One region of the Bacillus sp. AFS017336 genome, then DNA from elsewhere that is predicted to be linked to it. Evidence: riboswitches for the same ligand, from Rfam matches in the RefSeq annotation. Region 1 holds a riboswitch; the other holds the start of a gene.
What was found. Region 1 has a riboswitch for S-adenosylmethionine ahead of mtnK (S-methyl-5-thioribose kinase). Riboswitches for the same ligand answer to the same signal wherever they lie in the genome.

Region 1 (8,379 bases):
CATGAACAATTCTAAATGTCAAACATTAAATTTTGAAAATAATTCGATTTCTTTTAATCTAGTAACCGCTTCCTTTAGTCTTTCGGTATCTGATAATAGACCAACTCTTACATAACCTTCACCGAATTCGCCAAAACCATTCCCAGGAGCAACTGCAATATGTGCCTTTTCAAGTAATAAATCTGCAAATTCCTGTGAAGTAAATCCTGAAGGAACTTTTAACCAAGCAAAGAAGGAACCTGCTGGGGCCGTTACTTCCCAACCAATTTCATGACAACCGCTAATAAAGACATTTCTGCGATCTTCATAAAGTGCTAACAATTTTTTCACACTTTCTTGAGATTCTGTTAATGCAACAGCGGCAGCCTCTTGAATAGCTGGGAAAATACTAACGTAAAGATGGTCCTGTAATAGATTAATAGCTGAAATGACCTCTTTATTACCAACTGCAAACCCAATTCTCCAACCAGCCATATTATAAGTTTTAGAAAGTGTATAAATTTCAATACCACACTCTTTTGCACCAGGAGTTTGAAGATAACTTAATGGTTTTTTGCCATCAAATCCAAAAGCACCGTATGCAAAATCATGGCAAACTGTAATATGATTATTTCTTGCTAACTCCACAGTATCTTTAAAAAATTCTTCTGTTGCGATTGCACCAGTAGGGTTATTTGGATAATTAATAAATAAAATTTTACTAGCATCTAAAACTTCCTGAGGAATTAAGCTATAATCTGGTAAAAATTGATTTTGCTCAAGTAACGGAAGCGTATAAGGTACCGTTTTAGAAAGAGAAATACCAGATAAATAGTCAGGGTATCCTGGGTCTGGAACTAAAATCGTATCTCCTTCGTCACATAAACAAAGTGGTAACTCTACTAATCCAGCTTTTCCGCCAAATAAAATAGCTACTTCTTCCTCTGGGTCTAAGTCAACATCATACTCGCGTTTATAAAAATCTACAACAGCTTTTTTTAATGTACTCATCCCTCTAAAAGGTGAATAACGATGAGTTGTTGGATTTTCAACAGATTGCTGCAATGCTTTTATAATATGGTCTGGTGTTGGTTGATCTGGATTTCCTTGACCAAGATTTATCACATCATGACCTTTATTGATTGACTCATTAACTTTTTGAACGAGTGAAGCAAAAAATTGTTTAGGTAAATTGTTTAATAGCTTATTATGAATCAAGTTAATCACTCCAAAAATAGAATTTATTTAAGTAGATTAGATCGTTTTGTAATCGAATGATTTGCATGAACGACTGTTGCAATAACTTTCACCATCATATATGCTCGATTTAAAAATGTCTATAAAATTTAGAATAGGGTGAATAAATTATGTTGAAAATTGCTTGCATTCAATCTGACGTTATATTAGGCAAATCAAGAGCTAATTTTAAAAATATGAAATCTAAAATTATTGAGGCTGTAAAAGAAAATGTAGAGGTAATCGTATTACCGGAGTTATGGACAACAGGCTATTGTTTGGAAGAAATTGGATTGCATATTGGTGATCAAGAGGAAATCATTTCTGAACTCCAGTTAATAGCAAAATCAAATAATGTAACACTAATTTGTGGATCATTTCCAATTGCTCGAGAAAATGGTGTCACCAATACTTTAATTGTTATAAGCAAAACAGGTGAAATCGTTAAAACGTATGATAAAATTCATTTGTTCCAGCTAATGAACGAGCATCACTATCTTCAAGCAGGTGAGACCGATGGACTTTTTGAAATTAATGGTTTAACTGCCGCAGGTTTTGTTTGTTATGATTTGCGTTTCCCAGAATGGATCGGAGCTCATTCTCAGAAAGGTGCAAAAGTTTTATTTTTTGTTGCAGAATGGCCAATTCAACGAATGAATCATTGGGAAACTTTATTAAAAGCAAGAGCAATTGAAAATCAATGCTATGTCGTAGCATGTAATCGAGTAGGTAAGGATTTAGCGAATACATTTGGAGGAGGCTCGATGATAATCGATCCTTGGGGAGAAGTAATTTCAAAAGGTAGTCCGAATGAGGAAATCATTTTTGGCGAAATTGATCCTAAAAAAGTCGATGAAATACGCGGTACAATCCCAATCTTCGAAGATAGAAGAGAAGGAATCTATAAAAAATTACAAAAAAGTAATTGACAAACTAAAATTCTTTAAATTAAAATACGAATATAAAATCAAATATGCGAACTCTTATTTCGAGTAGGCGGAGGGATTTGGCCCGATGATGCCCAGCAACCGACTGTAATACCATTGTGAGATGGGGCGTAATAAATACGCCTGAGCTTAATTGCTCAGTAAGGCACGGTGCTAATTCCAACAGAAAAGTAATTTTCTGGTAGATAAGAGACGAAAGCCAATTAACATTGCCTCTTTTCGTCTCGGAAAAGAGGCTTTTTATTTTGTCAAAATCGAGGGGGATGAATTGTATGACTGTCATTCAAAGAAAAGAATATAGACCTTTAACAGAGGCAACTGCAGTTACTTACTTACAAAAATTAGGTTATTTTACAAATGAATTATGTGAAAGTGTAGAGATCGGCGATGGAAATTTAAATTTAGTTTTCAAAGTTACACCAGTAGGAAGTGAAAAAGGTTTAATCATAAAACAAGCTCTACCTTATGCAAAAGTTGTTGGTGAAAGCTGGCCTCTGACATTAAATAGAGCAACAATCGAGAGTAATGCAACAAAAATATATAATGATTTAATTCCATTACATTCACCAGAAATTTTAGAACATGATGAAGAGCAAGCTGTAACAGTAATGGAAGACCTTTCTCATTTGCAAATTTTACGAAAAGGCTTAATTGAGAAAAAGAGTTATCCGTTTTTGGCAGAACATATCGGTGAATTTTTAGCAAAATCATTGTTTTTCACTTCTGATTTTGGAACAACTCCAGCTAAGAAAAAAGAGCTAGAGTATCTATTTAACAATCCAGAACTTTGTGATATAACAGAAAATCTTGTTTATACTGACCCATACTTTAACTGTGAAACAAACAGTTATGAAGAAGAGCTAACAGAAGTAATTCAAGAACTTTGGAATGATGAAGCTCTGCAAATAGAGGTAGCAAAGTTAAAATTAGACTTTTTATCAAAAAAAGAAGCGTTATTACACGGAGATTTACATACAGGAAGCATTTTCGTGTCTGCAACAGAAACAAAAGTTATTGACCCAGAGTTTGCGTTTGTAGGACCAATTGGGTTTGATTTAGGTCAAATTCAAGCGAATTTAATTTTTCAACTTTTCAGCCGAACTGAGCAAAAAGAAGAAATTGTTGAACACATTTTAAACATTGAAAAAGTTTTTAATGAAACATTTATTCGATTATGGGAAGAACACAGTGTTAGACCATTTAACCAACAGGCTCTAATTAAAGAAAAATTAGAGGGGTATTGGGTGGATGCAATTGGAGTAATTGGATGTGAATTAATCCGAAGAAGTATCGGTCTTGCTCATGTTGAAGATATTGACTCACTTGAGGAAAATCAAAAAATTCAAGTAAAGAAAAAAGTCTTAAAATTCGGAGCATTTTGTATTAAAAATAGATTTAATATTAGCAATATTGGTAATTTACTAATTGGATTGGAGAAATAATCGATGACTACATTACAGCAAATACCTGAATCTTTACAATGGAACGGTGAGAGTTTAAAAATTTTAGACCAAACTAAATTGCCAACTGAAATATATTATTTTGATGCAACTACATTACTTGATGTACGAGAAGCAATCGTTAAGCTACAAGTAAGAGGAGCACCAGCGATTGGTTTAGCAGCAGCTTATGGTCTATATTTAGGCGTTCGAGAAATTCAGACTGAACAGATCGATGAGTTTCATACTCAAGCAAGAGTATTAGCTGACGAATTAATTAGTGCAAGACCTACTGCAGTAAATTTAGCTTGGGCGGTTGAAAGACTAATTAGAGCTATTAAAGAAGCAAAGACAGTTTCTGAAGCTAAGTTAATCATTATGGAAGAAGCGATCAAACTACATGTAGAAGATGAAGCGACTTGCAAGGAAATTGGTGAAAATGCTTTAACATTATTGCATAATGGAGCGGCTGTTTTGACCCATTGTAATGCAGGTAGTATTGCTACAAGTCGATATGGTACAGCACTTGCGCCATTGCACTTAGCAAAAGAAAAAGGCTGGGAAATTTCTGCGTATGCAACCGAAACAAGACCAGTATTTCAAGGTGCTAGACTTACATCTTGGGAGCTAAACCAAAGCGGTATCCCAGTTACATTACTAACTGATAATATGGTCGGCTACTTATTACAAAATAAAAAAGTGGACGCAGTCATTGTTGGCGCTGATCGTATTACTGCAAATGGTGACACTGCAAATAAAATTGGAACATTACAATTAGCGATATTAGCAAACTTTTATCAAATTCCATTTTATGTAGCTGCGCCATTATCAACAATCGATACATCAATCGAATCAGGTAATGAAATTGTCATCGAACAACGCGACCGAACAGAAGTAACACATATCGGAAATGTTCAAATTGCACCTGAAGGAATTAATGTTCTTAACCCAGCATTTGATGTAACACCTAATGAACTAATAACAGCAATTATTACAGAAAAGGGAATTGTTTCGAGCAATTTTAAAGAAACATTCAAAGGTTGGGAAGAAGTTTAATATAAATAAAGCATTATCTAGTGATTTAATACAAAGTTATTCCGAAATTACTTATATAGGAAGAAACTAGTAAAAGCGGATGAATATTTTTATGTGAAGTTTGTATATTCCTATGAATTTAGATGTACTATTTCTGCATTAACTAAACGATTCTCATAATTGTATATTAATAGAAAAAGGATGCCTTAAAAGTGTAACATTTTTAGGGCATCCTTATTTATATATTTATAGGAAATTTAAAATAAGCGTAGTTAGAGTTGAAAGTGCAAATAAAACAGTGCAAGGAGTAAATAATTAATGTGAAATCGTAAATAAAGGTCGAATTGCAAATATATCAGAGAAAAGTGCAACTAAGTAATGAAGAACCCCAAATAAAGGTCGAGTGCAAATAAAACTGTGAAAAGTGCAAATAAGTAATGAGGAACCGCAAATAAAAGTCGAAGTGCAAATAAAAATAGAGAATCTGCAAATAAAAATAGTGAAACTGCAATTAAAATGAACAAAACAGCAAATAAAATTGGTGAAACTGCAATTAAATTCCCTGAAATCGCATATTAGATAGGATAATACCTATACCGGTTAGGGTATTTCACAAGAATAATTGCTCAAAGGTAGATACACAAATTTGAAATTTAATAAATTGCGCTAATTCTCCTTAAATGAACTAAAAAAGTGAAGAAAACAACTGAAAATCTATAAATGAGGATCATACATTCAAATCTAAATGAAAAATACTTCAAAAATACCCCACATTTAGCTGTAAGACAGATGTAGAACTACAATTTTTTGGTATTAAAAATAGTCCGCCTATGTGTCGATACGCAGACCTCTAAGATGGCCTCTTTTTTTTGAAAAAATAGTAGAATTTTAATAAATATTGCATAGAATAAAAAACAAATAATTTCATGTTAGATTTTCTAACATCGTATTGACAGATTATCTGACATGGAATAAAATACTAATAGATGAACGAAAGGAGCATTGCTATGAATGATCAAGTAAGACGCTCAACGCCACTTTTCCCAATTGGAATAGTCATTTCGTTAACTGAATTATCTGCAAGACAAATTCGATATTATGAAGAGCATGATTTAATTCGACCGGCACGCACGGAAGGTAATCGTAGATTATTTTCTTTCAACGACGTCGATCGATTATTAGAGATAAAAGCATTTATCGAACAAGGCTTGAATTTAGCAGGAATTAAAGAAGTACTCCATTTAAAATCGTCAGAAAAATCCAAAGAAACTATCGTGCAACAAGTTATAGTTGAAAAATCAATATCAGATGAACAGCTTCGAAAAATGCTTCGCCAAGAGTTATATCAAAATGGTAAATTAGGAAAAACTTCTTTACGCCAAGGAGATATGTCTCGATTCTTTCATTAAGATATTGATTAAAAACGGATTTTTCTAGCTTTTATATTTATATGGGGGGAAATATAAATGAATAAAGGAACGATTTTAAATTCTGTTGATAAGCATAGTCTTGAGTTTGTACAGTTATTTTTTACAGATATAGAAGGAGTATTCAAACATTTAGAACTACCGATTACTCAAATTGAAAAAATACTTAAAAACGAAACTATGTTTGATGGCTCAAGTATTAATGGCTTCACGAAAATTGAAGCAAGTGACATGATGCTTTTTCCAGATTTGAATACTTGGAAAGTTGATGTTACAGAGAAAGTTGGACTTTTCATTTGTGATGTTCATTACCCTGATGGGACACCGTTTGAAGGTGATCCAAGAAATGTACTGAAACGAGCAATTGAAAAAGCAACTGATAAAGGATTTACTTCATTTAATGTCGGCCCTGAACCAGAATTCTTCTTATTTTCTAAAGAAGGAAATCAATTAGTGCCAAATGACAACGGTGGATATTTTGATGTAGCTCCCCTAGATAAAACAGTTACAATACGTCGTGAAATTACGAAAGCACTTCAGGCATTAGGATTAGAAGTTGAGGCTTTACATCACGAAGTTGCAATCGGTCAACATGAGATCGATTGGAAATACGCACCAGGATTACAAACAGCTGATAATATTCAATTATTTAAATATACAGTTAAAACAATTGCTGAAAAACATGGTTTAGTTGCAACATTTATGCCAAAACCAATTTTCGGTGAAAATGGCTCAGGTATGCATTGTCATATGAGTCTAGGAAATGATAATGGTAATGCCTTTTATGATCAACATGATTCAATTGGATTATCTGAAACAGCTCGACAATTTATTGCAGGTGTATTAACACACGCTCGAGCAAATGCTTCAGTCACAAATCCAACTGTTAATTCATATAAACGTTTAGTTCCAGGTTATGAAGCGCCAGTCTATGTAGCTTGGTCACAAAGTAATCGAACATGTACCATTCGTATACCAGCTGCAAGAGGTGCAGGTACTCGAATCGAAGTGCGAAATCCAGATCCATCTGCAAATCCATATTTAGCTTTAGCTGTATTACTTTCTGCAGGATTGGATGGAATTGAAAGAAAATTAACTCCACCATCTGAACGCAGTGAAAACTTGTATAAGATGGATGATGTAACAAGAAAAGCAGAAGGGATTGAAACATTACCTGGAAGCTTACTTGAAGCAGTTACAGAATTAGAAAACAGTGAATTTTTACAGCAAATATTAGGAAAACACGTATTTTATTCCTTCCTTCAAAACAAAAAAGAAGAATGGGATGCATATCGACTGCGTGTATCAGAATGGGAAAAAGAAACATATTTAAACTGCTAATCACTAAAATTTAAAATAAAAAAATAGAAAAGTGGAAGTAGAAACTCTCTACTTTTCTATTTTAAAGTGTGTTAGACTAATTTTGTTTGTTGCATACGAAAGGGGAACTTTTATAATGGCTAAGTTTACTAAAGAAGATATTTTCCGTATTTCAAAAGAACAAAACGTAAAGTACATACGTTTACAATTTACGGATTTACTAGGAATTATCAAAAACGTTGAAATTCCAGTAAGTCAGCTTGAAAAAGCTTTAGACAATAAAATGATGTTTGACGGTTCATCAATCGAAGGATTCGTTCGTATCGAAGAATCAGATATGTACTTATTCCCTGATTTAGACACTTGGGTAGTATTCCCATGGACTGCTGAAAAAGGAAAAGTTGCTCGTTTAATCTGTGATATCTACAATGCAGACGGTACTCCATTTGAAGGAGATCCTCGTAATAACTTAAAACGTATGTTAAAAGAAATGGAAGCTTTAGGCTTCACGGATTTCAACTTAGGACCTGAGCCAGAATTCTTCTTATTTAAATTAGATGAAAAAGGCGAACCAACTCTTGAATTAAACGATAAAGGTGGTTATTTCGACTTAGCTCCAACTGACCTAGGTGAAAACTGCCGTCGTGATATCGTTCTTGAACTTGAAGAAATGGGCTTTGAAATCGAAGCTTCTCACCACGAAGTAGCTCCAGGACAACATGAAATTGATTTCAAATATGCTGGCGCAATCAAAGCTTGTGATGACATTCAAACATTTAAATTAGTTGTAAAAACAATCGCACGTAAACACGGTTTACACGCAACGTTCATGCCAAAACCATTATTCGGTGTTAATGGATCTGGTATGCACTGTAACTTATCATTATTTACAAATGGCAAAAACGCATTTTACGAAGAGTCTGGTGAACTAGGTTTAAGCGAAACTGCTCGTCACTTTATCGCAGGTATCTTAAAACACGCACCAAACTTTACAGC
Region 2 (4,364 bases), on a different contig from region 1:
GACCTGCTAAAGTCGTCCCCATCGGTTCGATTGTTCCTGAAATCATAACTGGTAATTTTATATTTAATTCTGTAAAGGCATTACTAATTCCAATGCAAGCAGCTTTAACATTTCGCATATCTTGACAAGTTTCAACTAGTAAAACATCTACGCCACCATTGATTAATCCAGTTGCTTGACGATTGTATGAGGTAATCAATTCATCAAATGTTACGCCTCCTGTAACACTAATTGCTTTTGTTGTAGGCCCCATCGCACCTGCTACAAAAACATCTTTACCAGATGCTTCAACTGCTTGCTTTGCAATTTTTGCTGCTATTTCATTCAATTCAATATCTAAATGCTGTAAATTATAATCAGATAAAACAATATTTGTGGCCCCAAAAGTATTCGTTTCGATAATGTCAGATCCTGCGTTTATATACTCCTCATGAATCTCTTGAATAACATCTGGTCTAGTTACAACTAAATATTCATTACAGCCTTCATAATCTTCCCCACCAAAATCATCTGCAGTTAAATCACGTTGCTGAATCATCGTTCCCATTGCACCATCAAGAAGTAATATTTTCTCTTTTAAAGCTATATCTAATTGTTTCATAGTTGTATCCCCTCTTTATTGCTGCTTTTAGTAAAATGAATTAAGTCTTCTGTTATTTCATACTTCAAAAATGGTGTAATTAAATAAATGCCATTAAATTTATCTTTTGCATAATTAATAAGTTCTTTTGCAATTTTTTTCCCTTCATCGATTGCCTTTTCTGGTTCAACTGATGAAATTCGGTTCCTTACTTCATCTGATAAAGTTATTCCAGGAACTTCATAATGAATAAAGTCGGCATTTCTTTTACTAACTAATGGCATAATGCCGATAAAAATTGGTTGCTTAATATGACGTGTCGCTTCGTATAACTTATCAATTGTTTCAAAATCATATATAGGCTGAGTTAAGAAATAATCCGCTCCTGCTTCAACCTTTTTCTCAAGTCTTTTGATCGCGGCATCAAATTTTCGAATATTTGGGTTAAAAGCAGCGGCAACTGAAAATCTCGTTCCATTTCCTAAGCTTTTACCTGAATAAAGTCTGCCTTCATTCATTTCTTTAATCATTCGAATAAGATCAAGTGATGCTACATCATAAACTGAAGTTGCGCCAGGAAAATCTCCGACTCTAGCTGGGTCTCCTGTAATCGCAAGAATTTCGTTTAAACCTAAAGTCGATAACCCCATTAAATGAGATTGAAGTCCAATCATATTGCGATCACGACAAGTCAAATGAGTTAAGACTGGAACGTCTAATCTTTGTAACAGAGAAGCCATTGCCACATTCGATATTCTCGGTGAAGCTAGTGGATTATCTGCTAACGTAATCGCATCAGCTCCTGCAGAATGTAACGCCTTTGCTCCTTCAAAAAACTTTCTCGTTTGTAAAGTTTTCGGAGGATCAAGTTCAGCGATAATCGTCGTTTTCTGTTTTGCTTTTTCTGGCAAAGTCTCATCCTTTTGTTCTACTTGCTTTGGGATTGTAATTTTAATCGTTCGGCTCTTCACTTCTTTTTTTGTAACGGGTTGTAAAGTATCAATCTTTTTTCGTAAAGCCGCAATATGTGCCGGTGTAGTACCACAGCACCCACCGATTAGTCTTACTCCTTGTTCAACAAACGGTTTAGCCATATCTTCAAAATATTCTGGATTCGATTTGTATTCGTATTTCCCTTCTGCATACAATGGTAAGCCTGAATTTGGAAATGCTGATAAGTAACCATTTGTTGGTAATGATACTGTATTTAGCGATTCTAGCATATGTAGTGGTCCTAAATGACAATTGATACCGACTACATCCGCCCCCAAATCAACTAATCTAGGAAGTATTTTCTCAATATATTGGCCACTTTGCATAATCCCAATTTCTTGTAGCGTTACTTGAGAAATAATCGGTAAATCCGTTCTTCCTCTTAGTAAATTTACAGCATCGTATAATTCATTTTCATCATAAAATGTTTCAAGCATGATTCCATCTACGCCTTCTTCTAGAAGTGCTGAAGCTTGCTCAAGCAACATCATTTCCCGTTCTAAAGGAGTTGTAAACGTAGATCCAACATATTTCATTCCACCAATACCACCAATAACTAAGGCTCTTCCCTTCGAAGCAGCTCTAGCATTTCTTACAGCCATTTGGTTGATTTGTTTTACTAACTTCTCTAACCCATATTGTCTTAGCTTTCCAGCATTTGCACCGTACGAATTTGTTTGAATTACTTCTGCACCAGCATCTATATATTGTTCATGAATATGAATGATTCGATCCCGTTCAGTAATATTGAGTTCTTCAAAGCAACTGTGTAGCCCTCCTGAATACAAAAGTGTACCCATTGCACCATCACCTAAAACAATTCCATTACTTAACTTTTCCAACAAGCCCATTTCATCACTTCCTGTTTATATAAAATAAAAAACGCCATTCTCTCAAAAAATGAAAGAATGACGTTAAAGTTTAATTTTACGCCTTATCTCTCATGTTTTAAACATGCTGGATTTAGCACTTTTTAGCATAAGCTAAAGTTGCCGGGTTTCAAAGGGCCAGTCCCTCCACCACTCTCGATAAGGATTATTTAGTTTTTTTATTCAATGAAGATAGTTTACTATATTTATATGATAAAAGAAAGCCATTTATTGAAAAATTTCCAAAAATAAATTTATTCACTTTACATAATGTTATTATTTAATTATTTTTAAAGTGTGCTAATGCAACTAAAGGGTAGATTTCATTATAGCTATGATAATTAATATAAAACTGACCTGGTAGTCCAAGTCCTGTAGGATATGATAGCGCCTTATTAGAAATTTCATTTTGAGAGACTAAATAGTTAATCCCTCTTCTAATCACTTCATCATCTTTATTTCGAATTGTCAGTAAGGCATCAATTGCCCAACCAGTTTGACTAGGTGTACTATACTTTAATGGAATATAAGAACCTTTAACCGTTGAAAATCCTGATTCTCCCCAACCTCCGTCCTCATTTTGAATCGAAACTAACCATTTCTCAGCTTTTTTAATTGCTTCATGATTTTTAGAAACCCCCACAGCTCTTAAACCAGTAATTGTTGCCCACGTACCATATAAATAACAAATTCCCCATCTACCATACCAACTACCATTTGATTTCTGGTTTTTAAACAACCAATCAACTGCTTTTTTAACAATTCGGTCATCATTAGAAATTGATGTATAGTTGCCAATAAACTCCAATATACGCCCTGTTAAATCAGGAGTAGAAGGATCAATAATCGCATCTTTTGCATTTTCAATCGGTAAATGAGTAAGCCACTTATTCGTTACGTTTTTTTCGAATGCTCCCCAACCACCATCGTCATTTTGCAATCCAAGTAAAAAATGAACGCCTTTTAACCAACTTTCTTGAAAGTTTGGTTGATCCATTGCACTTCTTGATAGTGCCCTCAACACGGCACCGGTATCATCATTATCTGGTATAAATGAATTCACATCAGAAAATCCCCAGCCACCAGGGCTTAAATTTTTAGCATGTACAGACCAGTCACCAATCAAATCTTGTTGTTTAGAAAGTAAGTAATGAATAGATTTTGAAATAATCGGATCATTATTTGAATAACCCGCTTCTTGAATTGCATATGACAATAAAGCTGTATCCCAAACTTTTGATGGTGAATTTTGAATATGAAGTCCAGCATCTGTATTCGTCGCATATGAAAGGAGTCCTTGTAGTGCATCTTGAATGACGGAAGATGAAACTTTATATCCTAAAGCCATCAAAGCATAAACCATATAAAATGTAGAACTAGCATAGCTATAAAAGGTTCCATTTGTTTCAATCCGATCTAAAATAAATCGTTCAGCCTTTTCATAGCCTTTTTGATGAAAATATAAAGGATAGGAAGCAAGCTTCTTCCCTTCTTCAAGAATAAATTGATAAAATGTCCCCCGCTCTTCGTTAAACCATTCCATTTCACTGTCTTCTAAAAGATTATCAATATTTAGATCATCTTCTAATTTCACTTTAAAACGTTTATTAATACATAGAATCATAGGTACTAAATGAACCCTAGCATAATTACTTAAATCAAATAAACTTAATGGCATTTTATCAGGCAATAAAAAATAGCTCATTGGAAAGTAAAACAACTTTGGATAGGCAATTAAACCGTGAATGGCAAGAATCATTTTAAGCATAAAATGTGTTTTTTTTATTCCACCATTTTCTCGAATGAATTTTTCTGCTTTCTTCATACTCGAATGATCTTTTGTATACTTTTTTGAGACTAATAAAGCTATGTAAGCTTGTACGGTTGCGTTTAAGTTACCATTTTTTTCATCCTCATATAAT

Region 2: linked by a shared signal. The riboswitch ahead of CN601_RS05805 (bifunctional homocysteine S-methyltransferase/methylenetetrahydrofolate reductase) and the one ahead of mtnK (S-methyl-5-thioribose kinase) in region 1 are both predicted to bind S-adenosylmethionine.

The regions. Positions count from the first base shown of each region.
Region 1 covers NZ_NUCO01000154.1:838-9,216, reverse strand. Annotated here, with positions in the region: gene CN601_RS25710 (pyridoxal phosphate-dependent aminotransferase) at 19-1,206, opposite strand; gene CN601_RS25705 (carbon-nitrogen family hydrolase) at 1,350-2,144, shown strand; SAM riboswitch class I at 2,196-2,354, shown strand; gene mtnK (S-methyl-5-thioribose kinase) at 2,435-3,604, shown strand; gene mtnA (S-methyl-5-thioribose-1-phosphate isomerase) at 3,608-4,657, shown strand; gene CN601_RS25690 (MerR family transcriptional regulator) at 5,644-6,045, shown strand; gene CN601_RS25685 (glutamine synthetase family protein) at 6,103-7,404, shown strand; gene glnA (type I glutamate--ammonia ligase) at 7,520-8,379, shown strand, end outside.
Region 2 covers NZ_NUCO01000011.1:180,842-185,205, reverse strand. Annotated here, with positions in the region: gene metH (methionine synthase) at 1-601, opposite strand, end outside; gene CN601_RS05805 (bifunctional homocysteine S-methyltransferase/methylenetetrahydrofolate reductase) at 598-2,424, opposite strand; SAM riboswitch class I at 2,505-2,608, opposite strand; gene shc (squalene--hopene cyclase) at 2,723-4,364, opposite strand, start outside.